2 regions of the Ramlibacter sp. MAHUQ-53 genome follow, and region 2 is predicted to be linked to the other one. Evidence: predicted binding sites of a transcription regulator. Region 2 holds the regulator's gene; the other holds the start of a gene.

What was found. The regulator FNR, encoded in region 2, switches genes on or off when oxygen is low (the NO sensors DNR and NnrR bind a similar motif). The targets are predictions, from matches to a motif close to TTGATNNNNATCAA.
Region 1: the regulator FNR is predicted to act here: its motif matches at 12,190-12,203, upstream of ACT80S_RS00790 (universal stress protein).

What each region holds. Positions count from the first base shown of each region.
Region 1 is NZ_JBQWTS010000001.1:165,155-179,849, reverse strand. It holds gene ACT80S_RS00865 (hypothetical protein) at 1-754, shown strand, start outside; gene ACT80S_RS00860 (DUF535 family protein) at 676-1,500, opposite strand; gene ACT80S_RS00855 (GNAT family N-acetyltransferase) at 1,719-2,168, opposite strand; gene ACT80S_RS00850 (hypothetical protein) at 2,228-2,473, shown strand; gene ACT80S_RS00845 (sulfite exporter TauE/SafE family protein) at 2,529-3,344, opposite strand; RNA gene ssrS (6S RNA) at 3,405-3,584, opposite strand; gene ACT80S_RS00835 (cell division protein ZapA) at 3,714-4,067, opposite strand; gene ACT80S_RS00830 (DUF904 domain-containing protein) at 4,082-4,294, opposite strand; cobalamin riboswitch at 4,329-4,572, shown strand; gene ACT80S_RS00825 (TonB-dependent receptor domain-containing protein) at 4,650-6,476, shown strand; gene ACT80S_RS00820 (ABC transporter substrate-binding protein) at 6,487-7,296, shown strand; gene ACT80S_RS00815 (bifunctional adenosylcobinamide kinase/adenosylcobinamide-phosphate guanylyltransferase) at 7,289-7,882, shown strand; gene ACT80S_RS00810 (ABC transporter substrate-binding protein) at 7,879-8,901, shown strand; gene ACT80S_RS00805 (FecCD family ABC transporter permease) at 8,898-9,881, shown strand; gene ACT80S_RS00800 (ABC transporter ATP-binding protein) at 9,878-10,651, shown strand; gene ACT80S_RS00795 (cobyric acid synthase) at 10,710-12,155, shown strand; gene ACT80S_RS00790 (universal stress protein) at 12,303-12,740, shown strand; gene crcB (fluoride efflux transporter CrcB) at 12,847-13,224, opposite strand; gene nth (endonuclease III) at 13,236-13,886, opposite strand; gene ACT80S_RS00775 (Bug family tripartite tricarboxylate transporter substrate binding protein) at 13,997-14,695, shown strand, end outside.
Region 2 is NZ_JBQWTS010000002.1:421,013-435,707, forward strand. It holds gene eda (bifunctional 4-hydroxy-2-oxoglutarate aldolase/2-dehydro-3-deoxy-phosphogluconate aldolase) at 1-187, shown strand, start outside; gene ACT80S_RS05420 (hypothetical protein) at 279-611, shown strand; gene ACT80S_RS05425 (universal stress protein) at 656-1,078, opposite strand; gene ACT80S_RS05430 (universal stress protein) at 1,146-1,589, opposite strand; gene ACT80S_RS05435 (heavy metal translocating P-type ATPase) at 1,672-3,963, shown strand; gene ccoS (cbb3-type cytochrome oxidase assembly protein CcoS) at 3,966-4,103, shown strand; gene ccoN (cytochrome-c oxidase, cbb3-type subunit I) at 4,171-5,604, shown strand; gene ccoO (cytochrome-c oxidase, cbb3-type subunit II) at 5,623-6,249, shown strand; gene ACT80S_RS05455 (cbb3-type cytochrome oxidase subunit 3) at 6,263-6,400, shown strand; gene ccoP (cytochrome-c oxidase, cbb3-type subunit III) at 6,412-7,347, shown strand; gene ccoG (cytochrome c oxidase accessory protein CcoG) at 7,357-8,799, shown strand; gene ACT80S_RS05470 (FixH family protein) at 8,816-9,103, shown strand; gene ACT80S_RS05475 (hypothetical protein) at 9,143-9,391, shown strand; gene ACT80S_RS05480 (PAS domain-containing sensor histidine kinase) at 9,459-10,535, shown strand; gene ACT80S_RS05485 (response regulator) at 10,532-11,176, shown strand; gene ACT80S_RS05490 (response regulator) at 11,290-11,676, shown strand; gene fnr (fumarate/nitrate reduction transcriptional regulator Fnr) at 11,701-12,495, shown strand; gene ACT80S_RS05500 (TraR/DksA family transcriptional regulator) at 12,503-12,874, opposite strand; gene ACT80S_RS05505 (universal stress protein) at 13,025-13,465, shown strand; gene hemN (oxygen-independent coproporphyrinogen III oxidase) at 13,483-14,695, shown strand, end outside.

The sequences.
Region 1 (14,695 bases), on a different contig from region 2:
CGCCTATGTCGACACGCAGAACGTGCTGGCCGAGCCCGGCGCGCGCAATTACTTCGACCCCGCGGAGCTCGCCGCCGTGGACCGGGTGGTGGCCGTGCGCGGCCCTGCCCACGGGCGCGACCCGGCCTCGCTGCGCGCGCTGGGCGAACTGCTGCGGCCGGCGCGGGTGTTCGTCATCGTCAACAAGGTGGGCGCGCATTTCCCGTACGCGGAGATGATCCCGCCCGGGCTGCGCCGCGGCGCGCGCCTCGCCGACTACGAGGTCGCGGTGCGCGTGAACGCCGCGCAGTACCTGGCGCAGGTGGCGCGCCTGGTGGGGGAGGGCACGGTGGTCTTCTACACGTCGGACCACGGGCAGGACTTCGATGCGCCCGTGCCGCACTGCAACGTGGGCGCCCAGGTGCGCGACGCGGAGTACGCGGTGCCCTTCGTGGTGCTCGCCGGCGATGCGGCCACCCGCGCCGCGCTGCGCCAGCGCCAGCCGCGCCTGCACGGGCGGCTCGGCCACCTCGAGGTGGCGGAGTCGGTGCGCAACGCGCTGGGCTATGCCTTCGACGACGTGGACTCGGTCTACAAGCCGCCGCGCCGCCTGCACCACGGGCTGTGCGCCATCCACGGCCCGCCGCGGCCCTTCTTCGGCATGGGGCCGCGGTGCCGGCCGCAGCCGGCGGCCGGTCAGGCCCAGAGCGATTCGCGCAGTTCGTCCAGCACGGCGCGCCTGCGGCGGATCGCGGCGCGCTTGGACGAGGGATAGTCCTCGATCGGGCGGGCCTCCTGGAACAGCGGGATGTCGTAGTTGCCGCGCGCATTGGGCGTGCCGCCGACCAGCGCCCAGGTCTCGTCGTAGCGCAGGTGGCGCTGCTTGGCCCGCTTGAAGACGCGATAGACCAAGCTGTTCCAGCTGTGGTTGCGCGTGGCGATCGCCTCGATGCGCCCGACGCCCCAGCGCAGGCACAGCGCGCGCAGGGCCTCGACCACCAGGGTGCGGGGCTGCAGGCCGTGCAGGTCGCGCGTCGCGTCGCGGAATTTCTCCAGCGCGTCCTGGGTCATCCCCTGCAGGCCGCCGACCCGGCACACCGCCTGGCCGCCGTCGGCGTCGAGGGAGAAGGTCAGGGCCTTGTAGCGGTCGTCACCCTTCCACAGGCTCAGGGTGATATTGCCCTCGCGGAGGAAGCGGCCTTCGCAGCTGAGGGTCAGGCGGTAGGGCTGCGTGTCGCGGCCGCTGAGGGTGCACACGGTGCGCTCCTCGCCGGCGAGCAGGCGCCCGTACAGGCCTTGCCCCAGCAGGTCATGCTGCAGCCGGTGCGAGTGGATGAGGCTTCGCACCCGCTCGGAGGTGCTCAGTCGGTGGTCGTAGAAGGGGCGCTGCGCCTGCAGCAGCAGCATCGGCAGCAGCGGCAGGTCCGCCATGGAGGGCGTGTTGCGCAGGTGGCCGTACCAGCGGTCGAGGCTCGGGCCGAGGAGCAGGTGACGGGCCGCGAAGCGCATGCGAACGGACAAGGGCAGGCGGCCTTCGACTCGACACACGCCAAGGGCCCAGGGCAAGTGGGCAAAAGGCATGCGGTCGATGCTAGGGGCGCGGCCAGGGGGGTCGACCCTCGGAATTTGCTTAAGACGAGGCGGCTACCCGCGGCGCTTCCAGGTGTGAATTCGGGGTCGATCCGCCGGACGTTCTACGTCAAAGGTTTTGATTTCGGCCCGGCCGGCCGGCCGGGGCCTCAGCGGTCCCGGACCACGTAGCGCACGAAGCCGTCGGCCCTGGCGAAGCGGTCGTAGAGCCGGCGCGCCTGCGTGTTGTCCTCGCGGGTCATCCAGTACAGGCGTGACCAGCCCTCGGCGCGCATCGCGCCGCGCAGCCACTCGAGCAGGGCGGTCCCCAGGCCGCGGCCGCGCGCCGAGGGCAGCACGTACAGGTCCTCGAGGTAGCACACGGGCTGGGTCTCCCAGGTGGCCTCGTGGACCACGCAGGCGGCGAAGCCGTAGACCCGGCCCTCGACCTCGGCGACCACGCACATGACCGAGGAGTCCGGGTCGAGGATGCGCTGCCAGGTGCGGTCGGTCACCTCGTCGGGCAGCCGGGCGCCGTAGAACTGGCAGTAGCCTCGCCACAGCGAGCGCCAGGCGGGTTCGTCGGCGGGGAGGGCGGCGCGGATCACCAGGGCGGTCATGGGTGCATTGTGCCGCGCGTCCTACAGACCTCGGGGCGGCCGCTGCCTAAGGTGGGGCCATGGCCACCGCCACGCCGCCCGCCGTCGACCTCGCCGCCGAGTCCGTGGCGGGCGAGGAAGACCCCGGCGCGGCCATCGAGCTGCCGGCCGCCCCCATGGCCCCGGGCGACCAGGCGCCGGCGGGCACGCCCGGCACGGGCGAGGGCGTCTGCCCCCGCTGCGGCGGCAGCGGGCGCATCGGCGAGACGGAGTGCCCGGACTGCCTGGGCACCGGGCGGATCATCGAGGGGATCGGGGGCGGCTGACCCCGGGAAGGACGGTGCAGGACCGTGCGGGCGGCAGGGCCGCCCGCGGACCGGATCAGGCGGTGAAGCCCTTGTAGGCCATGTAGGCGGCCAGCACGTACAGGATGCTGGCGAACACCTTCTTCAGCTGCTTCACCGGCAGGGCATGGGCCGCCCTGGCGCCCAGGGGCGCAGTGAGCACGCTGGCCGCGGCGATCACCACCAGGCCGGGCACCCAGATGTAGCCGAACGAGCCGGCGGGCAGGTCCTGCACGCCCTGGCCGGCGAACACGTAGCCCACCACGTTGGCCACCGCGATCGGGAAGCCCAGCGCCGCGCTGGTGGCCACCGCGTTGTGGATCGCCACGTTGCACCAGGTCATGAAGGGCACGCTGATGAAGCCGCCGCCCGCACCCACCAGGCCCGAGAGGAAGCCGATGAAGCCGCCGGCGCCGAACTGGCCGGCGGTGCCGGGCATCTGCCGCGTGGGCTTGGGCTTCTTGTCCAGGAACATCTGCGTGGCCGAGAAGCCCACGAAGAGCGCGAAGAACAGCGCCAGCCACGAGCCCTTGAGGAGGGCGAACACGCCCAGGCTGCCGGCCATGCTGCCGGCGACGATGCCGGGCGCCAGCCGCCTGACGATGTCCCAGCGCACCGCGCCGCGCTTGTGGTGCGCGCGCACGCTGGACACCGAGGTGAAGATGATGGTGGCCATGGAGGTGGCGATGGCCATCTTCACCGCCAGGTCGGGCGAGACGCCGCGCGCGCCGAGGATGAAGGTGATGAAGGGGACCATCAGCATGCCGCCGCCGATGCCCAGCAGGCCCGCCAGGAAGCCCGTGCCGATGCCCAGCGCGAGCAGCTCGGCCACGAGGAGAGGTTCGAGGATCATCCGTCGCCCGTCGTTCTTGTTGTCGTGGGTGCCGTCCGTTGCGGACGGCACGAGGGGAATGAGGCGTCTGCAGATGCCACCGGACCGGCATCCTGAACCGGGGGTTCAGGTGGGCCAGGTCACCCCCGCGTTGGGATCATCTGACGCGAGACGTTCACGCTCACGGGGTTTGTTCCAAGCCCGAGCTCGTAGAGCATTGGTTCAAGGAAATATAAAGCCCGGCGCGCACTGCAGACACCCGCGATTGTAGGCGCTGCGAGGCCGCTTCCGAAGGCTTAACACCTGCCGCGATCCCGGACTCGTCGAGGGCGGTTTGACAGCCGCGGCTGCCACTGAACTGCACGGACCCCGGGGCCGCGCGGCGGGTGTTCAGAGCAGCTGGCCGTCCTGGCCGAGGGCCTGGTCCAGGCGCTGCACCAGCTGCGCGAGCCGGGCCTGCGAGGCGTCGTCGTCGAGGGCGCCGGCATGGCCGGACGCGCCTTCCGCGGAGGCCGCGGGCGCGGCCGCTGCAGCGGCTGCGACCGGCTTGTCGGCCAGGTCGAAGGCCAGGTTCAGGGCCGCCAGCACCGCGATGCGGTCGCGGGCCTTGACCTTGCCGGCATCGCGGATGCGGCACATGGCGCCGTCCACCTTCTCGACCGCGTCGCGCAGGCGCGCCTCGCCGCCGTCGGGGCAACCGAGCAGGTAGCTCTGGCCCATGATCTGAACTTCGATCTGCTTCATCGGGGGGGCGGCCCTCAGGCCGCGTTCTTGGCCTCGGGCAGGCGCTCGAGGAGGGCGTCGACCCGCGAGCGGGCCGCCGACAGGCGCGACTTGAGGGAGTCGCGTTCCTGCGTGAGCGTCTCGACCTGCGCCTGCAGCAGCGCGTTCGTGCGCTGGAGTTCCTCGTGGCGCACCAGCAGGCGCTCGACGCGTTCGGCGAGCTGGTCGATCTGGGAGACGGTGGACATGGGGCCAAATTGTAGGGTTTGGTAAAGGTCGGGCTTCTACAATGTTCGGGTTGGTGCTCGCGGTGTGGTTCTCATGCCGCAGTTCAACGGGAAGCAGGAAGGCACGGCCCCGGCCACGCCCAACCTGCGCTGCCCCCGCAACGGTAAGCGGAGCGTGCGAGCCTGTCGGCGCGCACCCGGTTCCATCACGAAGTGCCACTGGGCCGCCCTCGGGCGGCCTGGGAAGGCGATGGCATCGATCCGTCAGCCCGGATACCGGCCAACGAGGTGGCGGTGCGCGCCTGGCGCGCGCCGCCGTAATGCCCAATGCACTGGCGGGGAACCTGGTGCGGGCGACAGACCTTTGCAGTTATCCATGAACCATCGTGCGTACCGCACGCCGCGCCATGCCGCGGTCGTGCTCGCCGTGGGCGTCGCCGCCTCGCAGGCCGCCCTTGCCCAATCCTCCGCTTCCGCCACCGCCCTGCGCGAGACCGTCGTCACGGCCACCCGCACCGACAGCCGCGCCGACGAACTCGTCAGCGAGGTCGTGGTGATCGAGCGTGCCGCCATCGAGGCCGCCGCCGGCCGCACCCTGCCCGAGCTGCTGGCGCGCGAGGCCGGCCTGCAGTTCGCCTCCAACGGCGGCTTCGGCCAGCTCTCGAGCGTGTTCATCCGCGGCACCTCGTCGCGCCACGCGGTGCTGCTGGTCGACGGTGTGCGACTGGGCTCGGCCACCGCCGGCATCCCGATCTGGGAGACCCTGCCGCTCGAGGCGATCGAGCGCATCGAGGTCCTCAAGGGCCCGGCGTCCGCCCTCTACGGCAGCGACGCCGCCGGTGGCGTGGTGCAGGTCTTCACCCGCAAGGGCCAGCAGGGCTTCCGCCCGGGCGCCAGCGTCACCGCGGGCAGCCGCGGCCACGCGCAGGCCACCGCGGGCTTCGCCGGCGGCGAGGGCCCCCTGGGCTACTCGCTGGGTGTCCAGCGCACGGTGGACGGCGGCTTCTCCGCCACCAACCCGCGCCAGCCCTGGAACTACAACCCCGACCGCGACCCCTTCCGCCAGGACGCGTTCAACGCCTCGCTGCGCTACGACATCAACCGCGACTGGCGCGCCGACGCCTCGGTGCTGTACTCCGACGCCATCTCGCACTTCGACGACGGCCCCGGCCTCGACGCGCGCAGCGCGCTGCGCGCCTCGGTGGTGCAGGGCGGCGTGAAGGGGCGCCTCCTGCCGGCCTGGCAGACCGAGCTGCGCGTGAGCCAGGGCACCGACACCAACAACAGCATCCAGGCCTCGTGGCCCGGCTCCTACCGCACGGCGCAGAACCAGGTGACCTGGCAGAACACGGTCGACACGCGCCTGGGCGCCGTGCTGGCCGGCCTGGAACAGCGCGTGCAGAAGGTGACCAGCACCACGGCCTACGTCGTCAAGGAGCGCACCATCGACGCCGCCTTCGCCGGCCTCAACGGCTCGGCCGGCGCGCACAGCTGGCAGGCCAACCTGCGGCATGACCGCAACTCCCAGTTCGGCAATGCCGACACCGGCTTCGCCGGCTACGGCTATCGGCTCTCGCCCGCCTGGCGCGTGCATGCCTCCTATGGCACCAGCTTCGTCGCCCCGTCGTTCAACGACCTGTACTACCCGGGCTGGAGCAACCCGCTGCTGCAGCCCGAGCGTGGCCGCAACCGCGACCTGGGCCTGGCCTGGAGCGAGGGCGCGCACGAGGTCAAGCTGGTGCACTTCGACAACCGCATCCGCGGCTTCATCACCAGCGGCATGGCGCCGGTCAACGTGCCGCATGCGCGCATCGACGGCTGGACGCTGGGCTACACCGGCCGCGTCGGCGCCTTCGCGCTGCGCGCCTCGGTGGACTCGCTGGACCCGCGCGACGAGGTCACCGGCCGCCGCCTGCCGCGCCGCGCCGACACCAACGCCACCGCCGGCGCCGAGTGGGCGCGCGGCGACTGGCGCCTGGGCGGCACGGTGCTGCACGTGGGCCAGCGCTTCGACGACACGGCCAACACCAAGCCGCTCGATGCCTACACCACGCTCGACGTGCATGCCGCCTGGCAGTTCGCGCGCGACCTGAGCCTGCAGGCCCGGGTGAACAACCTCACCGACCGCAAGTACGAGACGGTGCTGGGCTACAACCAGCCGGGTCGCTCGGCCTACCTCACGCTGCGCTGGCAGCCCAAGTAAGCTCGCAGCCATGAGCCTGCCCCTGCGAGGTCCCCGCCGCATCGTCTGCCTCACCGAGGAGACGACCGAGTGGCTGTACCTGCTGGGGCAGGAGGCGCGCATCGTCGGCATCTCCGGCTACACCGTGCGGCCCCGCCGCGCGCGGGACGAGAAGCCGCGCGTCAGCGCCTTCCTCAGCGCGAAGATCGACCGCATCCTCGCGCTGGAGCCGGACTGCGTGTTCGGCTTCTCCGACCTGCAGGCGGACATCGCCTCGGCCCTGGTGCGCCAGGGCGTGCAGGTCACCGTTTTCAACCAGCGCAGCGTGGACGAGGTCTTCGCCATGCTGTGGCAGGTGGCGGCCCTGGTGGACCAGGCCGCCCGCGGCCAGGCGCTGCTGGATGCGATGCGCGCCCGGCTCGACGCCATCGCCGCCGAGGCGCGCGCCTTGCCGCGCCGCCCGCGCGTGTTCTTCGAGGAGTGGGACGAGCCCGCCATCAGCGGCATCCGCTGGGTCAGCGAGCTGCTGGCCATCGCCGGCGGCGACGACATCTTCCCCGAGCTGGCCCGCCAGCCCCTGGGCAAGGACCGCATCGTCGCCGACCCGCTGGAGATCGTGCGCCGCGCGCCCGACCTCATCATCGGCTCCTGGTGCGGCAAGAAATTCCGCCCGGAGAAGGTGGCCGCGCGCCCCGGCTGGCAGGACGTGCCGGCGGTGCGCGACGGGCAGCTGTTCGAGATCAAGTCCGCCGACATCCTGCAGCCCGGCCCCGCCGCGCTCACCGACGGCGTGGAGCAGATGCACCGCCTGGTGATGGACTGGGGCCGCCGCCATGCGTGAACTGCGCATCGCCCGCAGCGAGTTGATCCTCGGCGGCGACGCCGGCGGCAAGCTCGCCCGCGCCCAGGCCCTGGCCGATGCCTGGCTGGGGCAGGGCGCCGGCCACCGCGTCGTCTACATCGCCACCGCCCAGGCCTGGGACGCCGACATGCGCGACCTGGTGGACCGGCACCGCCGCGAGGGCGGCGAGCGTTCGCGCATGGTCACGGTGGAAGAACCCACCGAGCTGGCCCATGCCCTGGGCACGCAAAGCCGCGCCGACACGCTGATCGTGGTGGACTGCCTCACGCTGTGGCTCACCGCCTCCCTGATGCAGGCGCTGCTGCCGGACGAGTCGGATGCCGCGCAGGCCCAGGCGCACGCGCCGGCCACGCGTGCGCCCACCCTGGCCGACGCGGTGCGGGCGTGCGCCGGCCCGCTGGTGCTGGTGAGCCACCAGCTCGACGCCGCCGCGCTGCCCGCCCGCAAGGACAGCGAGGCCTTCCTCGAGACCCTGGGTGCGCTGAACCAGCAGGCCGCCCGGGCCTGCGAGCGGGTCACCCTCATGGCGGGGGGCGACGCGCTCACGCTGAAGGAGGCGGAATGAGGCCGGCGGGCGGGCCGGGGCGCGCGTCGGTGGGCCTGCGGGTGGCCGGCCTGGCCCTGGCGGTGGGCCTGCTGGTGCCGTGGCCGGGGCGGCAGGCGGTTGCCGCGACGCCTGCGCCGCGCAACGGGCCCGGGGCGACCGTGCCGACGGCGTCCGCCGCCGCATCCCCGACGGCCGCGACGCCCGCGGCGCCCGCAGCGCCCGCCATCGTCGACGACCGCGGCGTCGCCGTCGCCCTCGCCGCGCCGCCGCGGCGCATCGTCACCCTGCTGCCCTCGCTCACCGAGACCGTCTGCGCCCTGGGCGCCTGCGACCGGCTGGTGGGCGTGGACACCTACTCGAACTGGCCCGCCGAGGTGCAGCCGCTGCCCCATGTGGGCGGCCTGGACGACGCCCAGGTCGAGCGCATCGTCGCCCTGCGGCCCGACCTGGTGCTGGCCGCCCACTCCACCCGCGCCGTGCCGCGCCTGGAGGCGCTGGGCCTGAAGGTCGCGGCGCTGGAGCCGCGCACGCTGGAGGACCTGCGCCGCGTCGTCGGCCAGGTCGACCGGCTCCTGGGCACCCAGGCCGGCCCGGCCCTGGTGCGGCGCATCGACGCCGACCTGGAGGCCGCGGTGCGCGCCATGCCCGCCGCCCTGCGCGGCACCCGCGTCTACGTGGAGGTGGCCAGCGCCCCCTATGCGGCCAGCGAGTCCTCCTTCATCGGCGAGCTGCTGGCGCGCATCGGCGCGGCCAATGTCGTGCCCGGCGCGCTGGGCCCGTTTCCCAAGGTCAACCCCGAGTTCGTCGTGCGCGCCGACCCGCAGGTGATCATGGTCACCGACCGCGTCGCCGAGTCGATGGCGCAGCGCCCCGGCTGGTCCCGCATCCGCGCGGTGCGCGACGGCCGCATCTGCCGCTTCAGCCCGCAGCAGGGCGACGTGCTGGTGCGCGCCGGCCCGCGCCTGGCCGAGGCCGCGCGCCTGATGGTCGACTGCCTCCAGGGCCGCCTGCGGGGCGGCCAGGGAGGCGCCTCGTGAACCCGCGCGCCCCCCTGCCGCTTGCCGTGGCGCTGGCCCTCGCCGGCCTGGCGCTCCTGGTGGTGGGCGCCTGCGTCGGCAGCGCCGGCTGGGAGCCGCTGTCGCCGGCCGACGCCTCGGCCGCCACCATCCTCTGGGAGATCCGCGTGCCGCGCACCGCGGGCGCCTGGCTGGCCGGCGCGCTGCTGGGGCTGGCGGGCGCGGTGGCCCAGGGCCTGTTCCGCAACCCCCTGGCCGACCCCTACCTGCTCGGAAGCGCCACCGGCGCCAGCCTGGGCGTCGCGCTGCTGCTGGCGGCCCTGGGCCTGTCGCCGGCCGCGGCGGCGGGCTGGGGCGCGCGCCTGGGCATCACCGGCGCGGCCTTCGCCGGCGCGGTCGGCGCGGTGCTGCTCACGCTGGCCCTGGCGCGCGGCGTGCAGCACACGCTGCGGCTGCTGCTGGCGGGCGTGATCGTGGGCATGGTGCTCGGCGCGCTGGCGGCGCTGGTCCTGTTCCGCGTGCCGGAGGCCCTGCGCGCGATGCAGGGCTTCATGCTCGGCACCACCGGTTTCCTCGGCTGGGGCGCGGTGCAGCTGCTCGCGCTGGCCCTGGCCGCCGCCCTGGCCGTGGCCCTGGGCTGCAGCCGCGCGCTGGACGCGCTCTCCCTCGGCGAGTCCACTGCCGCCAGCCTGGGCGTGGCCCTGGGCCCGGTGCGGGTGGCGCTGGTCGCCATCCTGGCCCTGGCCACCGCCGCGGCGGTCGCCCAGGTGGGCCTGATCGCCTTCATCGGCCTGGTCGCGCCGCACCTGGTGCGCTCGGCGGTGCGGCCCACCCATGCCTGGCTGCTGCCGCTGGCGGCCCTGGCCGGCGGTGCGCTGCTGGTCGCGGCCGATGTCCTCGGGCGCTGGCTGGTGGCGCCGCAGGAGCTGCCGGTGGGCGCGGTCACCGCCGTCCTGGGCGGCGGCTACCTGCTGTGGCTGATGCACCGGAGGCCGCTGTGAGCGCGGCGCTGGCCTGCGCCGGCCTGCGCGTCGCCCTCGACGGGCGCGAGGTGCTGCATGGCCTCGACCTGCGCCTGCCCGCCGGCCGCTGGACCGCCCTGGTCGGCCCCAACGGCGCGGGCAAGACCACGCTGCTCAAGTCGCTGGCGCGGCTGCTGCCCGCGCGCGGCGAGGTGGCCTGGCTGGGGCGCGACCCGGCCGGCCTGCCGGCGCGCGAGCGCGGCCGGCTGCTCGCCTGGCTGGGGCAGCAGGAGCCGGGCGGCGGCGACCTGCGGGCGCAGGATGTCGTGATGCTCGGGCGCCTGCCGCACCAGGGCTGGCTGGCCGGCCCCTCGGCCCGCGACCTCGCGGCGGTGGAGGAGGCCATGCGCCGCACCGGCAGCTGGGAGTGGCGGTCCCGTGCCCTGGGCCAGCTCTCGGGCGGCGAACGCCAGCGCGTGCTGCTGGCGCGGGCGCTGGCGGTGCAGGCGCCGATCCTGCTGATGGACGAGCCGCTGGCCAACCTCGACCCGCCGCACCAGGCCGACTGGCTGGCACTGGTGCGCGAGCACGTGCGCGGCGGCGGCACCGCCGTCACCGTGCTGCACGAACTGAACATGGCGCTGCATGCGGACGAACTCGTCGTCATCGTCGAGGGGCGCATCGCGCACCAGGGGGCCTGCGACGCGCCCGCCACGCACCGCGCGGTCGAAGCGGCCTTCGGCCAGCGCATCGCGGTGCACCCGGTGGGCCGCGCCTGGGTGGCGCTGCCGGTGGAGGACCTGGGGTGAACGCGCCGCGCCGTGCCGCCCGGGGCCCGCGTGCGCCGCGCCAGGCGCAGGGGCCCGCATGACCGCCCGCTGCGTGATGGTCTGGGGCGCCACCAGCGGCGCCGGCAAGAGCTGGCTCGCCACCGCACTGTGCCGGTGGTATGCCGGCCAGGGCCTGCGCGTCGCGCCCTTCAAGGCGCAGAACATGAGCAACAACGCGCGCGTCGCCGAGGGCGGCGAGATCGGCAGCGCGCAGTACTTCCAGGCCCTGGCGGCGCGCCGCACGCCCGAGGTGCGCATGAACCCGGTGCTGCTCAAGCCCGAGCGGGACACGCACAGCCAGTTCGTGCTGCTCGGGCAGGTGGACGCCGCGCTCACCGCCATGCCCTGGCGCGAGCGCAGCGCGGCGGTCTGGCCCCACGTGGCCCGCGCGCTCGACGCGCTGCGCGCCGAGAACGATGTCGTGGTCATCGAGGGCGCCGGCTCGCCCGCCGAGATCAACCTGCGTGACTGCGACTACGTCAACCTGCGCACCGCCGACCATGCCGACGCGCGCTGCCTGCTGGTCGCCGACATCGACCGCGGTGGCGCCTTCGCCCACCTGTACGGCACCTGGGCGCTGCTGGAGGCCGCCGAGCGCGCGCGCATCCGCGGCTTCGTCCTCAATCGCTTCCGGGGCGACCCGGCCCTGCTCGAGCCCGGCCCCGGGATGCTGCAGGCGCGCACCGGCGTGCCCACCGTGGCCACCCTGCCGATGTGGCGTGACCACGGCCTGCCGGAGGAGGACGGGATGTGGGAGGGGTGGGCCGGCGGCGCCGCCGGCTGGGCCCCCGGCGGCACGCGCATCGCCGTCATCGCCTACCCGCGCATCAGCAACCTCGACGAATTCCAGCCCCTGCGCCGGCTGCCCGGCGTGCAGCTGGCGTGGGCGCGCGAGCCGCGCCAGCTGCAGGGGGCCGACTGGGTGGTCCTGCCCGGCTCCAAGCACACCAGCGGCGACCTGGCCTGGCTGCGCGCCCAGGGCCTGGATGCCGCCATCGCCGCGCATGCCGCGGCCGGCGGCCGCGTGCTGGGCATCTGCGGCGGCCTGCAGATGCTCGGCGAGGCCCTGGTCGACCCGCACGGCATCGACGGCAACGCGCCCGGCCTGGGCCTGCTGCCGGTGGTCACCCTGTTCGAGCCGGACAAGCGCGTGCGCCGCACCGAGGCGGTGTTCGCTGCGGTGCCGGGGCCGTGGCAGGCGCTGTCCGGCCTGCGCGTGCGCGGCTACGAGATCCGCCACGGCCGCACGGCGCAACACCCGGGCATGGGCGCCGGCCTGCCGGTGCTGCCCGGCGGCCTGGGCTGGTGCGACGCCACGGGGCGGGTGCTGGGCGTCTACCTGCACGGACTGCTCGAGGACCCGGGCGTGCTGCGCGCGCTGTTCGGTGCGAACGTGCCGACCCTGGACGACGTGTTCGACGGCCTGGCGGCCTGCCTCGATCGCCATGTCGCGCCCGGCGTCCTGCGCGGGCTGCTCGACTGAGCGCGCCGGCCGGGTCCGCCGCCGGGGCGGACCGTTGACCCCGATCAAGCCGTGCGCCTACTGGCGTTTACACCTGTTGCGGGCAGGTTGCCTCTCCCACAGGCCGGGGTCTATGCTGGAAGCATCACCAACCCGGTAGGAGGCAGCATGTACAAGAAGATCCTGATGGCATACGACGGCAGCGAGGCAGGCCAGCGGGCCCTGCTCGATGCCTGCGAGGTGGCGCAGTGGAACCAGGCCGGCATCGTGCTCGTGGCGGTGATGCCCTCGACCCTGGCCTTCGTCGGCCTGGAGGGCGGCGTCTACGACGCCGAGCTGGAGACGCGCGAGCGCAAGAAGTTCGAGGGCATCCTGCAGGACGGCATCAAGCGCCTGGAGGCCGCCGGCTTCAAGGCCACCGGCGAGGTGGCCCAGGGCGAGGCGGTGGAGGAGATCACCCGCGCCGCCCGCAAGGCCGGGGCCGACCTGATCGTGGTGGGCCACAAGCACCTGGACAGCTGGGCCGCCCGCTGGTGGCGCGGCTCGGTGTCGGGCGCGCTGATCGAGCACGCGCCGTGCAGCGTGCTGGTGACCATCACGCACTGAGGCGCCTGGCCGGGGCGCGTGGGCCTGGCGCCCGGCGCGGGCCTCAGGCCTCAGGCCTCAGGCCTCGGGCCTCAGGCCTCAGGCCTCAGGCCTCAGGCCTCAGGCCTCAGGCCATCACCCAGCGCGCCATCCGCAGCCCCACCCAGGTGAGGGCCAGCGAGCCGGCCAGGTGCATCGCCGCCAGGGCCAGGGCCTGGCCGAAGCGCTCGGACTGCAGCAGCTGCACCGTCTCCGCGGAGAAGGTGGAGAAGGTGGTCAGGGCGCCCAGGAAGCCGGTGACCAGCGCCAGCCGCCAGGCCGGGTCCAGGTGCGGCAGGGCCTGGAACACCCCCACCAGCAGGCCGATCAGCCAGCCGCCGGCCAGGTTGGCGGCCAGCGTGCCCAGGGGCACCCAGGTGCCGCCGGTGTTCAGCCACAGGGCCAACTGCCACCGTGCCAGCGCGCCCAGCGAGGCACCCACGCACAGCACGAAGACGGTGAACACCGGCCGGTGCCTCAGCGCTTGCCGGCGGGCGCCGGCGTCTTGGGCTTGAAGTCGCAGTAGCGGGCGACCGCGCACTCCCAGCAGCGCGGCGTGCGCGCCTGGCACACGTAGCGGCCATGCAGGATCAGCCAGTGGTGGGAGTCCACCGCATAGGCCGCCGGCACGCGCCGTTCCAGCGCCAGTTCCACCTGCAGCGGGTTCTTGCCGGGCGCCAGGCCGGTGCGGTTGCTGACGCGGAAGATGTGCGTGTCCACCGCCATGGTGGGCTGGCCGAAAGCCACGTTCAGCACCACGTTGGCCGTCTTGCGGCCCACGCCGGGCAGGGCCTCCAGCGCCTCGCGCGTGGCGGGCACGCGGCCCTGGTGCCGCTCCACCAGGATGCGGCAGGTCTCCAGCAGGTTGCGTGCCTTGGTGCGGTACAGGCCGATGGTCTTGATGTAGCCCTCCAGCCGCTCCAGCCCCAGGTCCAGCATGGCCTGCGGCGTGCCCGCCACCGGGAACAGCCGGCGCGTGGCCTTGTTCACGCCCACGTCGGTGGCCTGCGCCGACAGCAGCACCGCGGCGAGCAGCTCGAACACGCTGGTGTATTCCAGCTCGGTGACCGGGTGCGGGTTGGCGGCCCGCAGGGTGGCGAAGAAGGGCTCGATGTCCTGCGTCTTCATGGCGGTCAGTGGGGCCGGATGCCGGCGCGGCAAGGGAGCGTCATCGACGGGCATTCTAGGCTGTGCCCGAGGCGTCACGCGGCGCGTGGGCGGGCGCAGATAATCGCGCGATGACCACCCGACGCAGCCTCCTCCTGGCCGCCTCCGCCGCGGCGCTCGCCTCGTCACCCGCCTGGGCCGAGACCTATCCTGCCAAGCCGATCCGCCTGGTCGTGCCGTTCCCGGCCGGCGGCGCCACCGACATCTTCGCCCGCGCCGTCGCCGGCAAGCTCGGCGAGCGCCTGGGCACCAGCATCGTCGTCGACAACAAGCCCGGCGCCGGCGGCACCATCGGCTCGGACATCGCGGCCAAGGCCGCCGCCGACGGCTACACGCTGCTGCTCACCACCTCCAGCACCCATGCGATCGGCCCGAGCTTCGCCGCGGCCGGCAAGCTGCCCTATGACGCGGTGGCCGACTTCACGCCGATCTCGCATGTGGGCAACGCGCCGAGCATCGTGCTGGTGCCCAACTCCTCGCCGGCGAAGACGATGAAGGAGTTCGTCGAGCATGCGCGCCGCAACCCCGGCCGCCTGAACTACGCCTCCAGCGGCAACGGCACGGTGGTCCACCTGGGCACCGAGCACCTGAAGTCGATGGCGGGCCTGTTCATGGTCCACATCCCGTACCGCGGCACCGCCCTGGCGATCCCGGACCTCGCCAGCGGCAAGCTGGACCTGCTGGTCGACTCGCTGCCCTCGGGCCTGCCCCATGTGAAGGAGGGCCGCCTACGCGCCCTGGCCGTCACCTCCCTCAAGCGCTCGCCGCTG
Region 2 (14,695 bases):
CCCGTTCACCGACACGCGCTTCTGCCCCACCGGCGGCGTGTCGGCGGCCAACGCGAAGGAGTTCCTGGCGCTGCCCAACGTGGTGTGCGTGGGCGGCTCCTGGCTCACGCCGGCCGACGCGGTGAAGCAGGGCGACTGGGCGCGCATCACCCAGCTGGCGCGCGAGGCCGCGGCCCTGCGCGCCTGACGCCCGGCGTCACCCGGCAGGCTGGCCGCCGCCTGCCTGATCGTGGTCAGAATGAACTATAAATCGCTCCTCGGCGCGAAGGAGCGATGATATGGCATGGCATCTCGGGCGGGTGGCTGCGGGTTTCGGCGTGGTGATCGGGGCCGGCCTGGCGCAGGCGGCGCCGGCGGACGAGGAGTTCGGCGAGGCCGCCAACCTCTATCGCGCCGAGCGGATGTTGGCGGCCTATGCGCGCTTCGTGGCGCTGGCCAACCGCGGCGACCGGGACGCCGCCCGCATCGCGCTGTTCATGCACCGCTACGGCCCCACGCTCTATGGCCGCTACTGGGATGCGCAGGTGGACGAGGTGGAACTGTGGACCCGCCTCGCCCAGCAGCCCCAGGGGCGCACGCCGCCCGCGTACCGGCCGCCCCGCCAGCACTGAGGGGCCGAGCGCGGCGCGGCGGCTGCGGGTCGCGCCCGCGGCCCTTACTTGACCAGCATCACCGGCACTTCGGCACCGGTCACCACCTTCTGGGCGACGCTGCCCAGGAGGGCGCGACCCAGGATGCCGTGGCCGTGGGTGCCCATCACGATCATGTGGGCCTTGGCCTTCTTGGTGGCCTTGAGGATCTGCTCGTCGGGCACGCCGACCGAGGCTTCGCAGCGGAACTTGATGTCGTGCTTGTCCAGGAACTTGCGGATCGGGGCCAGCACCTTCTCGGACTCGTCCTGCTGGTACTCCTTGACCACGTCGGCGCCGACGGCGGTGCGCACGCGCGGGGGCAGCTGGGGCTGCACGTTCAGGACGATGACTTCGTCGTCGGGGCCGGCCAGGCTCTCGTGGGTCACGAGGAAGGCGAGGGCTTTCTTGGTGTACTGGCTGCCGTCGGCGGCGAGGACGATCTTCATGGAGTGTGTTCCTTGCTGTTGTTGTCGATGGGGTTGGTCCTGGCCCGGATGGTACCGTCAACGCGCGTCAGCGCAGCACGAGCACCGGGATGGCGCTGTGCGTGAGGACCTTCTGGGTCTCGCTACCCAGGAGCATGCGCCGGACGCCGCGGTGCCCGTGGGAGGCCATGACGATGAGGTCGCAGCCGTGCTTGCGCGCGGCGGCGAGCACCGCGTCGGCGACATGGTCCGAACGCGCCAGCACGCCGCGCGCCGCCACGCCCAGGGCGCCGGCGGCCTCGACGACCCCGTCCACCACGGCCTGGCCGCGCGAGCAGCCCTCGTCCTCGATGCGCGCGACTTCCTCCGGCGGCATGGAGTCGCGGCCCTCGAACAGGCTCAGGGGATAGTCCGGCACCACGTGCACCGCCACCAGGCTCGCGCCGGTGCTCGCGGCCAGCCCGATCGCGGCCTGTTCGGCCTTGCGCCCGAGCGCCGAGGCGTCGGTGGCGACGAGGATGCACTGGTACATGGTGAAAGCTTATCGCCTGCGGCGGCTGCTGGCGTTGATGCCAGTCAATCCCGCGGCCTGCCGGATGGGGTAGCCTCCGGCCATGGCGTCTCCTGCCCCGCTGGCCCCGTCGTTCCCGTCCGCTGCCGAGGCGCCTGCCGATGCGGCCTGGGCGGCGCTGGACGACGCCGCCGAGTGGTCCGCGTTCGGGCGGCCGCTGCCGGGCCGCGAGGGCTGCTGGGAGTCGTACCTGGCGATCGAGGGCATGCACTGCGCCGCCTGCACCCTGGCGGTCGAGGACGCGCTGGGCCGCGTGCCCGGGGTCGAGGCCGTCGAGGTCAATGGCCCGGCCGCCACCGCCCGCGTGGTCTGGCATGCGGGCCAGGCCCGGCCGTCCCAGTGGCTGGCCTCGCTGCGCGCCGCGGGCTACGGCGCGGTGCCCGCCGGCGACCTGCTCGACGCCGAGCCGCGCCGCCGCGCCCAGCGCGTGCTGCTGTGGCGGTGGCTGGTGGCCGGCTTCGGGATGATGCAGGCCATGATGTACTCGTGGCCGCTGTACATCGCCGCGCCCGGCGACATCACGCCCGACATCGAGGCCCTGCTGCGGTGGGGCGCCTGGATGATGACGGTGCCGGTCATGGTGTTCTCCTGCTGGCCCTTCCTCGCCGCGGCGCTGCGCGACCTGCGCCATCGCCGCGTCGGCATGGACGTGCCCGTCGCCCTGGGCCTGGCCATCGCCTTCGCCGCCAGCACCGCCGCCACCTTCGACCCGTCCGGTCCCTGGGGCCGCGAGGTCTGGTACGACTCGGTGACCATGTTCGTGTTCTTCCTGCTGTCCGGCCGCCTGCTGGAGCAGCGCCTGCGTGACCGCACCGCCGGCGCGCTCGAGGCCCTGATGCGGGCGCTGCCGGCCAGCGTCGAGCGCTGGGCCGAGGTTGCCGGCGCCTGGGAACGGGTGCCGGTGCGCCGGCTGGCGGTGGGCGACCGTGTGCGGGTGCTGCCCGGCGAGGTGTTTCCGGCCGACGGCCTCGTGGAGGCCGGCGAGAGCCGGGTCGACGAGGCCCTGCTCACGGGCGAGTCGCAGCCGCTGGCGCGCCGTCCCGGCGACGCCGTGATCGCCGGCAGCCACAACCTGGCCGCCTCGCTCGAAGTGCGGGTGGAGCGCCTGGGCGAGGACACCCGTTACGCCGGCATCGTCGCCCTGATGGAGCGCGCCTCGGTGGACAAGCCGCGCCTGGCGCGGCTGGCCGACCGCATCGCCAGCCCCTTCCTGCTGGCGGTACTGGCCGCCGCCGCGGTGGCGACCGCCTGGTGGTGGCCCTCGGGCCCGGCCCACGCGCTGTCGGTGGCCGTGGCGGTGCTGGTCGTGACCTGCCCCTGCGCCCTGTCGCTGGCCACGCCGGCCGCCATGCTCGCCGCCGCCGGCGCGCTGGCGCGGCGCGGCGTGCTGGTGCGCCAGCTGCAGGCGCTCGACGGGGCGGCCGCGGCCGACACCGTGGTGTTCGACAAGACCGGCACCCTCACGCGCGACGCCATGGGCGTGGCCGCCACCCGCTGCCGCGAAGGCGCCGACCCGGCCGAGGTCCTGGCCGCGGCCGCCGCCCTGGCGGCGCATTCCCTGCACCCCGCCTCGCGGGCCCTGGTGGCGGTGCACCCCGCGCCGGTGGCGGTGGCCCAGGCGGTGCGCGAGCACCCGGGCGAGGGCCTGGAGGGCCGGCCGGCGGCGGGTCCCTTCGCCCGGCGCCTGCTGCGCCTGGGGTCGGCCGCCTTCTGCGGCGCGCCCGCGCAGTCCGGTGATTCGGCCCAGGTGCACCTGGCCGACGAATCCGGCTGGATCGCCAGCTTCGACCTGGCCGAGACCCTGCGCCCCGACGCCGAGGCCGCGGTGCGCGCGCTGCGCGCCCTGGGGCTGGAGGTGCGGCTGCTGTCCGGGGACCGTGCCCCGGCGGTGCAGCGCCTGGCGGCGCGCGCCGGCATCGACCACTGGGATGCCGGCTGCAGCCCCGAGGACAAGCTGGCCCGGGTGCAGGCGCTGCAGGCCCAGGGCCGGCGCGTGGTGATGGTGGGGGACGGCATGAACGACGGCCCCGTGCTGGCGCGCGCCGACGTCTCGGTGGCGATGGGCGAGGGCGTGCCCCTGGCCCAGTCGCGCAGCGACGTGGTCGCCCAGGGCGGGCAGTTGTCCGCGGTGGCGACCCTGGTGGCGCAGGCCCGGCGCACCCGCGCGGTGGTGCGCCAGAACCTGGCCTGGGCGGCGGTCTACAACGCCGCCTGCGTGCCGCTGGCCATCGCCGGCCTCATGCCGGCCTGGCTGGCCGGCCTGGGCATGGCGGCCAGCTCCCTGCTGGTGGTGATGAATTCCGCGCGCCTGGCTGGCGTGCCCTCCGTGGAGTAGGCATGGACATTCTTTTCGTACTCATTCCGCTGTCCATCGTGCTGGCCCTGTTCATCCTGGCGGGCCTGGGGTGGGCGGTCTGGCGTGGCCAGTTCGAGTCACTCGACGCCGAGGGCGAGCGCATTCTTCACGGGGATTGACCTGAATCAAGGGTTATCCCCGAGAAGCGCCAGAGACTGCGTGGGTATCCAAAAAGGCGATTTACCCATGACGACGGACTCTCTCGCTCCCGCTCGCTACCACGACACCGTGGTCCGGCAGTTCTCCCTCATGGCCGTGGTCTGGGGGGTGGTGGGCATGCTGGTTGGCGTGTTCATCGCCGCCCAGCTGGCCTGGCCTGAACTCAATTTCGGCATCCCGTGGCTCTCCTATGGCCGCCTGCGGCCACTGCACACGAATGCGGTGATCTTCGCGTTCGGCGGCTGCGCGCTGTTCGCCACCAGCTACTGGGTGGTGCAGCGCACCTCGCACGTGCCGCTGTTCGCGCCCAAGCTGGCCGCCTTCACCTTCTGGGGCTGGCAGGCCGTCATCGTGGCCGCCGCCATCTCGCTGCCCCTGGGCTACACCTCGGGCAAGGAGTACGCGGAGCTGGAGTGGCCGATCGACATCCTGATCGCGCTGGTCTGGGTGGCCTATGCGGTGGTGTTCTTCGGCACCGTGGGCATGCGCAAGGTGCGCCACATCTACGTGGCCAACTGGTTCTACGGCGCGTTCATCATCGCCGTGGCCCTGCTGCACATCGTCAACAGCGCCGCGGTCCCCGCCGGCCTGATGAAGTCCTATTCCGCCTACGCCGGCGTGCAGGACGCGATGATCCAGTGGTGGTACGGCCACAACGCCGTGGGCTTCTTCCTCACCGCCGGCTTCCTGGGGATGATGTACTACTTCATCCCGAAGCAGGCCGAGCGCCCCGTCTACAGCTATCGCCTGTCGATCGTCCACTTCTGGGCGCTGATCTTCACCTACATGTGGGCGGGCCCGCACCACCTGCACTTCACCGCGCTGCCGGACTGGACCCAGTCGGTGGGCATGCTGTTCTCCCTGATCCTGCTGGCGCCCTCCTGGGGCGGCATGATCAACGGCATCATGACCCTCTCGGGGGCCTGGCACAAGCTGCGTGACGACCCCGTCCTGCGCTTCCTGATCGTGTCCCTGTCCTTCTACGGCATGAGCACGTTCGAGGGCCCGATGATGTCCATCAAGACCGTCAACGCCCTGAGCCACTACACCGACTGGACCGTCGGCCACGTGCACTCCGGCGCCCTGGGCTGGGTGGGCCTGATCTCCATGGGCTCGCTGTACTACCTGATCCCGCGCCTGTTCGGCCAGAAGAAGATGTTCAGCAACAAGGCCATCGAGGTCCACTTCTGGGTGGCCACCATCGGCATCGTGCTGTACATCGCCGCCATGTGGATTGCCGGCGTGATGCAGGGCCTGATGTGGCGCGCCATCAACGCCGACGGCACCCTGACCTACACCTTCGTGGAGTCGGTCAAGGCGACCTACCCCTTCTACGTGATCCGTGTCCTCGGCGGCGTGCTGTACCTCGCCGGCATGCTGGTGATGGCCTGGAACGTCTGGATGACGGTGGCCAACGGCCGCGCCGTCCACGCCAATGTCCCGGCGCCCGCCCACGCCTGACGCGAAGGAAGTTTCGACATGAGCAACGCAAATCAGAGCACCGGCTTCTCCCACGAGAAGGTGGAGACCAGCAACTTCCTGATGATCGTCCTGATCCTGCTGGTGGTCGCCATCGGCGGCCTGGTGGAGATCGTCCCGCTGTTCTTCCAGAAGTCCACCACCGAGGCGGTGCAGGGCGTCAAGCCCTACGCCCCGCTGCAGCTGGCCGGCCGCGACATCTACCTGCGCGAGGGCTGCTACAACTGCCACTCGCAGATGATCCGCCCGTTCCGCGCCGAGACGCTGCGCTATGGCCACTACTCGGTGGCCGGCGAGTTCGTCTACGACCACCCGTTCCAGTGGGGCTCCAAGCGCACCGGCCCGGACCTGCACCGCGTGGGCGGCAAGTACTCGGACGAGTGGCACCGCATCCACCTGGTCAACCCGCGTGACGTGGTGCCCGAGTCCAACATGCCGGCCTACCCCTGGCTCGAGAAGAACACGCTGGATCCGGCCAGCATCCAGCCCCGCATGAAGGCGCTGCGCGCCGTGGGCGTGCCGTACTCCGAGGAGGAGATCGCCAAGGCGCCCGAGCAGCTCAAGGGCAAGACCGAGATGGACGCCCTGGTGGCCTACCTGCAGGGCATGGGCCTGGCCCTCAAGTAAGGAGGAACGCCCCATGGACATCACCACCGCGCGCATCGTGGCCACGCTGGTTTCCCTCGGCACCTTCCTGGCCATCGCGGCCTGGGCCTATGCCCGCCGCAACAAGAGCCGCTTCGAGGATGCGGCCTCGATCCCGTTCCAACAAGATTAAAGGCGCCCACCATGAGCGACTTCACCTCGAATTTCTGGTCGGTCTTCGTGGCCGCCATCACCCTGGCGGGCATCTTCGGCTGCCTGCTGCTGCTGTGGGTCACCGCCCGCAAGAAGGTCGTGGCCGCGACCGACAACACCACCGGTCACGTCTGGGACGAGGACCTCACCGAGTTGAACAACCCGCTGCCGCGCTGGTGGATGTGGCTGTTCGTCATCACCATCGTCTTCTCGCTGGGCTACCTGGTCGCCTACCCGGGCCTGGGCAGCTACGCCGGCAAGCTGGGCTGGACCACCGCCGGCCTGCATGCCGCGGAAGTGGAGAAGGCCAAGCAGGAGCTCGCGCCCCTGTACGCCCAGTTCACGTCCAAGAAGGCCGAGGACCTGGCCGGTGACCCGCAGGCCATGGCCATCGGCGAGCGCCTGTTCATGAACAACTGCGCGCAGTGCCACGGTTCCGACGCCCGCGGCAGCAAGGGCTTCCCCAACCTGACCGATGCCGACTGGCTGCACGGCGGCTCGCCCGACAAGATCGCCGAGACCCTGACCAAGGGCCGCATCGGCAACATGCCCCCCATGGCCGCCGCCGTCGGCAGCCCGGAGGACGTGCGCAACGTCGCGCACTATGTCCTGAGCCTGTCCAACGCGCCGCACGACTCGGTGCGCGCGCAACTGGGCAAGTCCAAGTTCGGCGCCTGCGCCGCCTGCCACGGCATGGACGGCAAGGGCAACCCGGCCCTGGGCGCGCCGAACCTGACCGACGACACCTGGCTGCATGGCTGGGGCGAGCAGGCGATCGTGAACATCGTCAACAACGGCAAGGTGAACGCGATGCCGGCCCAGGAGGGCAAGCTCACCCCCGAGCAGATCCACGTGCTGGCCTCGTATGTGTGGGGCCTGTCGAACAAGCCCGCCCCCACGCAGGCGGCGGCTGCGCCGAAGCCCTAAGCTGTCCGAATGCCTGATCACGCGCCGAAGCCCAAGGTCATCCCCATCACGCCGGTCCCGGCGGACGATGGGGACGTCTACCAGTCCCTCTACGAGGCGCAGAAGAAGATCTACCCGCGTTCCGTCACCGGCCGGTTCGTCAACTGGCGGTGGCTGTTCGTGTGGCTCACGCAGATCGTCTTCTACGGCCTGCCGTGGCTGCAGTGGGGCGAGCGCCAGGCGGTGCTGTTCGACCTGGCCGCCCGGCGCTTCTACATCTTCGGGTACGTGCTGTACCCGCAGGACTTCATCTACCTGACCGGCGTGCTGGTGATCAGCGCGCTGTCGCTGTTCCTGTTCACCGCGGTGGCCGGTCGCCTGTGGTGCGGCTTCGCCTGCCCGCAGACGGTCTACACCGAGATCTTCCTGTGGATCGAGCGCCACGTGGAGGGCGACCGCCCCCAGCGCATGAAGCTCGACGGCGCGCCGATGTCCCTGGAGAAGCTGGTCAAGAAGTGGTTCAAGCACTTCCTGTGGATCGGGTTCTCGATCTGGACCGGCTTCACCTTCGTGGGCTACTTCACGCCCATCACCGAACTGGGCATGGAGTTCCTGCAGACCCGCATGGGCTCGTGGGAGGTGTTCTGGGTGTTCTTCTACGGCTTCGCCACCTACGGCAATGCCGGCTGGATGCGCGAGCAGGTGTGCAAGTACATGTGCCCCTACGCCCGCTTCCAGAGCGCGATGTTCGACAAGGACACCCTGATCGTCAGCTACGACACGGCGCGCGGCGAGCCGCGCGGCACGCGCGGGCGCAAGGACGATTTCAAGGCCAAGGGGCTGGGGTCGTGCATCGACTGCGGGCTGTGCGTCCAGGTGTGTCCCACCGGCATCGACATCCGCAACGGCCTGCAGTACGAGTGCATCGGCTGCGGCGCCTGCATCGACGTGTGCGACAGCGTGATGGACAAGATGCAGTACCCGCGGGGGCTGATCTCCTTCACCACGCAGAACGCCCAGTCCCAGGGCTGGGACCGCGCCCGCATGTGGCGGCGGGTGCTGCGCCCGCGGGTGCTGCTGTACACGGTGATCCTGGGCGCCCTGACCTTCGGCGTGGCCCTGAGCCTGGCGCTGCGCACGCCGCTGAAGGTGGACGTGGTGCGTGACCGCGCCGCGCTGGCGCGCATCGTTGCCGGCGGCAAGATCGAGAACGTCTACCGGCTGCAGGTGATGAACGCCACCGAGAAGCCCCAGACCTACCGCTTCACCGCCGAGGGCCTGCCCGGCCTGGTGGTAGCCTCGGAGGCCGAGGCCGACGTGGAGCCCGCGCAATCGCGCTGGGTCGCCCTGCGCCTGCAGGTGCCGTACGGCAGCGCCGCGCCGGGCTCGCACAAGATCCGCTTCCACATCGCCACTGTTTCCGGCGACGCGCAAGTGACCGAGAAATCCGTCTTCCTGATGCCCCGGCAGTGACCGGGAAGGAGCCGCCATGGACCGCCGTCCCCCCGCTTCCGACACTTCCCCCGCCACCCCTTCGCGCCCGTGGTGGGCCCATGGCCACGTGTGGCTGCTGATCGCCGGCCCGGCGGCCGTGATCGTGGCCGGCGTCATCACCCTGGTGCTGGCCCTGCGCACGCCCGACCCGCTGGTGGCCGAGGACTACTACCGCCGCGGCCTGGAGATCAACAAGACCCTGGCCGAGCGCGAGGGCGGCAAGGCGATGATGCCGGCCGTCCAGGGCCGCAACCACGCGCTAACCCCTAGCGCGGCGAACTGAGTCCGGGTCCACAATCGTTTCACAGGAGGACGCAACCCGATGTGGAGCAAATTGATCATGGCCGTGGCCTGGCCCGCCTTCCTGGCTGCCTGCCTGCTGGAGGCGGCCGTCTTCGCTGTCGTCGACCCGCTGGACCTGAGCTGGGCGGGGGACCCCCTGGGCTGGTCTCGCCAGGCCGTCTACACGGTGGGCTTCTTCGTCTTCTGGGCGGCCTGCATCGCCTCGAGCGTGACGGCCCTCACGCTGGTCTCCCACGACACCCACGGGCCGGCGCACGCGCACGAGTGAGGGGGGCGCGCCCGGGGGGACGGGCCTTGTGCTGTAATTTGCGAAGTCGCCACGACCGCAGTACTCCGTGCCCCCTTTTTCATCGCTGAGCGTCCCCGACGCCGCCGAGCGCCTCGCCGCGCTGCTCGAAACGGCCATGGATGCCATCATCAGCATCGATGACGCCGAGCGCATCGTCCTGTACAACCGCGCCGCCGAGCAGATCTTCGGCTGGCGCGCCGACCAGGTCATGGGCAAGCCCTTGTCCATGCTCATTCCGGAGCGTTTCCGCGCCAGCCACGCCGACCATGTGCGCCGCTTTGCCGCGACCGGCGTGACCTCGCGCCGCAAGGGCGGCAGCGACGGCATCGTCCTGTGGGGGCTGCGGGCCGACGGCACCGAGTTCCCCATGGACGCCTCGATCTCCCAGATCGACACCGACCACGGCAAGGTCTTCTCCGTGATCCTGCGTGACGTCACCGAGCGGATGCGGGCGCGGCAGGACCTGGCGCGCTTCGCCACCGAGGCCTCCGCCATCCGCGAGCAGGAGAAGAGCCGGGTCGCGCGCGAGCTGCACGACGAGCTCGCGCAGTCCCTGACCGCGCTCAAGATGGACGCCATCTGGCTGCGCGACCACCTGGCCCGCGACCCCGAGGCTGCGGCGGCCAAGGTCAGCGGCATGCTGCAGATGCTGGACGCCAGCGTCGCCGCCACCCGCCGCATCGCCGCCGACCTGCGCCCGCTGGTGCTGGACGACCTGGGCCTGGTGCCCGCCATCGAGTGGCTGGCCCAGAGCTTCACGCAGCGCCATGGCGTGCACTGCGAGCTGGACCTCGACGAGTCCCTCGAACTGGAGGAGCCCTACGCCACGGCCGTCTTCCGCATCGTGCAGGAGTCTCTGGCCAACGTCGCCAAGCATGCCCGGGCGCGGACCGTGTGGGTGCGCGTGGCGCGCGCTGGCCGGCAGATCGTGATCGAGGTGCGCGACGACGGCGTCGGCTTCGACACCGGCGCCGGCCGCAAGCCGCAGTCGCTGGGACTGATCGGCCTGCGCGAGCGGGCCCAGCTGCTGGAGGGCACGATGTCCATCGAGTCCACCCCGGGCGAGGGCACGCGGGTCGCGGCGCGCATCCCGGCGCCGGCGGGGCAGGGGGCCGGCACATGATCCGCGTCGTCCTGGCCGATGACCACGCCATCGTGCGCGAGGGCCTCAAGGGCATCCTCGCGCGCGTGCCCGATTTCCAGGTGGTGGGCGAGGCCGCCGACGGCGCCCAGGTGCTGCAGCGGGTGCGCGAGGCCGAGTTCGACCTGCTGGTGCTGGACCTGTCCATGCCCGGGCGCAGCGGCATGGAGCTGATCAAGCTGGTGAAGGCCGAGCGGCCGCGCGTGCGCATCCTGGTGCTGTCCATGCACCACGAGACCCAGTACGCGGTGCGGGCCATCAAGTCCGGCGCCAGCGGCTACCTGACCAAGGAAAGCGCGCCCGCCGAGCTGGAGCAGGCGCTGCGCAAGATCGCCGACGGCGGCGCCTACGTCACCGCCGAGGTGGCCCAGCAGCTGGCCCTGGGGGCCATGCCGGGCCGCGAGGCGGCGCCCCACGAGGCGCTGTCGGCCCGCGAGTTCGAGGTGTTCCAGCAGCTCGTGGCCGGCGCCTCGGTCACCGCGATCGCCGAGCGCATGAGCCTGTCGGTCAAGACAGTGAGCACCCACAAATCCAACCTGATGCACAAGCTGGGCCTGGGCAACCCCAGCGACCTGGTGCGCTACGCCATCAAGCACGGGCTGGCGGACGCCACCGAGATCTGAGCGCCGCCCTGGCGGCCTAGGACGAGTCCTAGGCCGCGTTCCAGACGATTCCTAGCCAGCAATTCAGCTCTTACTGATGGGCAAGAGCCGGCGGACGCGGCACAGTCACGTCCATGGCACCCAGCTCCCATCCCCGCGTCTTCCTGGCCGACGACTCCGGCCCGATCCGCTCGCGCGTGGCCAACCTGCTCGGCGAGCACGACATGGAGGTCGTCGGCGAGGCGGCCACGCCGCAAGGCTGCATCGAGGGCATCCTGGCCAGCCGGCCGGAGGTGGTCGTGCTCGATGTCCAGCTCGAGGGCGGCACGGGCCTGCAGGTGCTCAAGGCGGTGCGCGAGGCGGCCCCGGGCATCGCCTTCGTCGTCTTCAGCAACAACGCCGCGCCCGCCTACCGCAAGCGCTACCTCGGCGAGGGCGCCGCGAGCTTCCTGGACAAGAGCAGCGACTTCGAGCAGCTGCCCGACGCGATCGCCGATGCCGGCAGCCGCGTCCATCACTGAACACCCCACGAGAGAGACCCCCGCATGAACCACGAACACGCCATCGCTCCCGTCCGCGTCGTGCCGCGCCGCTCCGTGACGGAGTCTTCGGAGGGCGCCGGCTGCGGCGCCGCGCCGCTCAAGACCCTGTGCTCCAACTGCCACCTGAAGGACCTGTGCCTGCCCTGCGGCCTCAGCGGCGCGGACCTGCAGCGCCTGGACGGCCTGCGCTTCGGCCGCCGCCGCGTGCGCACCGGCGAGGAGCTCTATCGCGGGGGGGACAAGTTCCAGTTCATCTACGCGGTGCGCAGCGGCACCTTCAAGTCCAGCCTGATGCTGGTGGACGGCCGCGAGCAGGTCTCCGGCTTCCACATGGCCGGGGAGCTGATGGGCCTGGACGGCGTCGCCCACGGCCGCCACGCCAGCGCCGCCACCGCGCTGGAGGATGCCGAGGTCTGCGCCATCCCCTACACCCACCTGAGCGAGCTGGCCAGCGGCAGCGCCGACATCCAGATGCTGATGGCCCGCCTCATGAGCCGCGAGATCGTGCGTGAGCACAGCCTGATGATGCTGCTCGGGAGCATGAACGCCGAGGAGCGCCTGGCGGCCTTCCTGCTGAACCTCTCGCAGCGCCTGAAGGCGCGCGGTTACTCGGCCAGCGAGTTCCACCTGCGCATGTCGCGCGCCGAGATCGGCAGCTACCTGGGCATGAAGCTGGAGACGGTGAGCCGCACGTTCTCGGCCTTCCAGCAGCAGCGCCTGCTGGAGGTGGACAAGCGCCACATCCGCATCCTCGACCTCGAGGCCCTGGGACGGGCCTTCGACAGCCGGGTGCACTGAGCTTGGCTCAGGCGGTCTCGGCCAGCGACTGGCAGCGGATGCAACGCAGCGCCGTCGGCAGCGCCTCCAGCCGGCGCAGCTCGATGGGCTCGCCGCACGCCAGGCACTGGCCGTACTGGCCGCGCGCCAGCCGCAGCAGCGCCGCCTGCACCGCCTCGAGTTCCTGCACCGCGTGCGTGTGCTGCATCTCGTGCACCGCGGTGCTGGTCTCGGCGTCGGCCAGGTCCTTGAAGTCGGTCACCGCTTCGCCCGGCTCGCGCGCCTGCGCCTCGGCCTGGTCGCGGGCCGATTCCTCGGCCAGCAACGCGCGCAGCTCGGCCTCGCGCCGCTCGAGCAGCTGCTGGAAGCGGGGCGTCATCTCGGCTTGGAAGGTGGTCATGGTCGTCGGGCCTTTCAGTCGGGGCGATACGGTCAGATGGAGCCGATTCTGTGGCCTGCAAGCGACCTGTCAATTGACCCGAATCAACCACGGCGGGAGCATCCCGTCGCATCATCCGCCAACACGTCACTTCCCCTGAGAGGTCACACCATGTTCAAGCGCATCCTCCTGGCCACCGACGGCTCGGCCGCCTCGGACCACGCCGCCACGCTGGCCATTTCCCTCGCCCGCACCCATGGGGCGACGCTGACCGCGCTCTACGTGGTCGACCCTTATCCCTACCTGGGCATCGGCGAGGCCAACCCCATGGGCTTCAACGCCTACATGGAGGCTGCGCGCGTGCACGGCGCCGAGGCCCATGCCCGCGTGGCCCGCATGTCGGCCGAGGGCGGCGCCCCGGTGCCCCTGGTCACCCGCCTCGTCGAGGATGTCTCGGTCATCGAGGGCCTGCTCGAGACCGCCCGCGACACCCAGGCCGACCTCATCGTCATCGGCTCGCACGGCCGCACCGGCATCGCCCGCGTAGTGCTGGGCAGCGTGGCCGCGAAGGTCGTCGCGCAATCGCCGGTGCCGGTGCTCGTCACCCGCTGAGGAATCCGCAGGACGCCATGAACACCATCTCGCCCGAGCTGTTGCAGCGCTTCGACATCAACGGGCCGCGCTACACCTCCTACCCCACGGCCGACCGGTTCGTCGAGGCGTTCACCGCCGGCGATTACGCGCAGGCCCTGCGCCAGCGCGGGCAGCAGCCCTCGTCCCTGCCGCTGTCGATCTACGTGCACATCCCGTTCTGCGCGTCCCTGTGCTACTACTGCGCCTGCAACAAGATCATCACCAAGCACCATGAGCGCGGCGCGGAGTACCTCGAGTACCTGGCGCGCGAGGTGGCCCTGCATGTCGCCGAACTCGGGCGCGGGCAGTCGGTGAGCCAACTGCACCTGGGCGGCGGCACGCCCACCTTCCTCAGCGACGCCGAGCTGGGCCAGCTCATGGCCATGCTGCGCGCCAACTTCGCGCTGGTGCCCGGCGGCGAGTATTCGATCGAGGTCGACCCGCGCACGGTGGACGCCACCCGCCTGCAGGCGCTGGCCGACCTGGGCTTCAACCGCGTCAGCTTCGGCGTGCAGGACTTCGACCCCGACGTGCAGAAGGCGGTGCACCGCATCCAGCCCGTGGAGCAGGTCTTCGCGCTGGTGGACGAGGCGCGCCGCATCGGCTTCGAGTCGGTCAACGTGGACCTGATCTACGGCCTGCCGAAGCAGACCTCGGAGTCGTTCGCGCGCACGCTGTCGCAGGTGGCGCAGCTGCGGCCCGACCGCATCGCGCTCTATGCCTACGCGCACCTGCCGGAGCGCTTCAAGCCGCAGCGGCGCATCATCGCCATCGACCTGCCCTCGGGCGCCAGCAAGGTCGGCATGCTGGCCTCGGCGCTGGCCGCCTTCGAGAAGGAGGGCTATGTCTACGTGGGCATGGACCACTTCGCGCTGCCCGACGACCCGCTGGCCGTGGCCAAGCGCCAGGGCCGCCTGCACCGCAACTTCCAGGGCTACAGCACCCAGCCCGACTGCGACCTGATCGGCCTGGGCGTCTCCGCCATCGGCCGCGTCGGCGCCACCTACAGCCAGAACGCCAAGACGCTGGAGGAGTGGACCGACCTGATCGACCAGGGCCAGCTGCCCGTGACGCGCGGCCTCGCGGTGAACCGCGACGACCTCACGCGCCGCGCGGTGATCATGGCCCTCATGTGCCAGGGCCAGGTGCTGTTCGAGTCCATCGAGCTGGCCTGGATGATCGACTTCCGCCGCTACTTCGCGCCCGAGA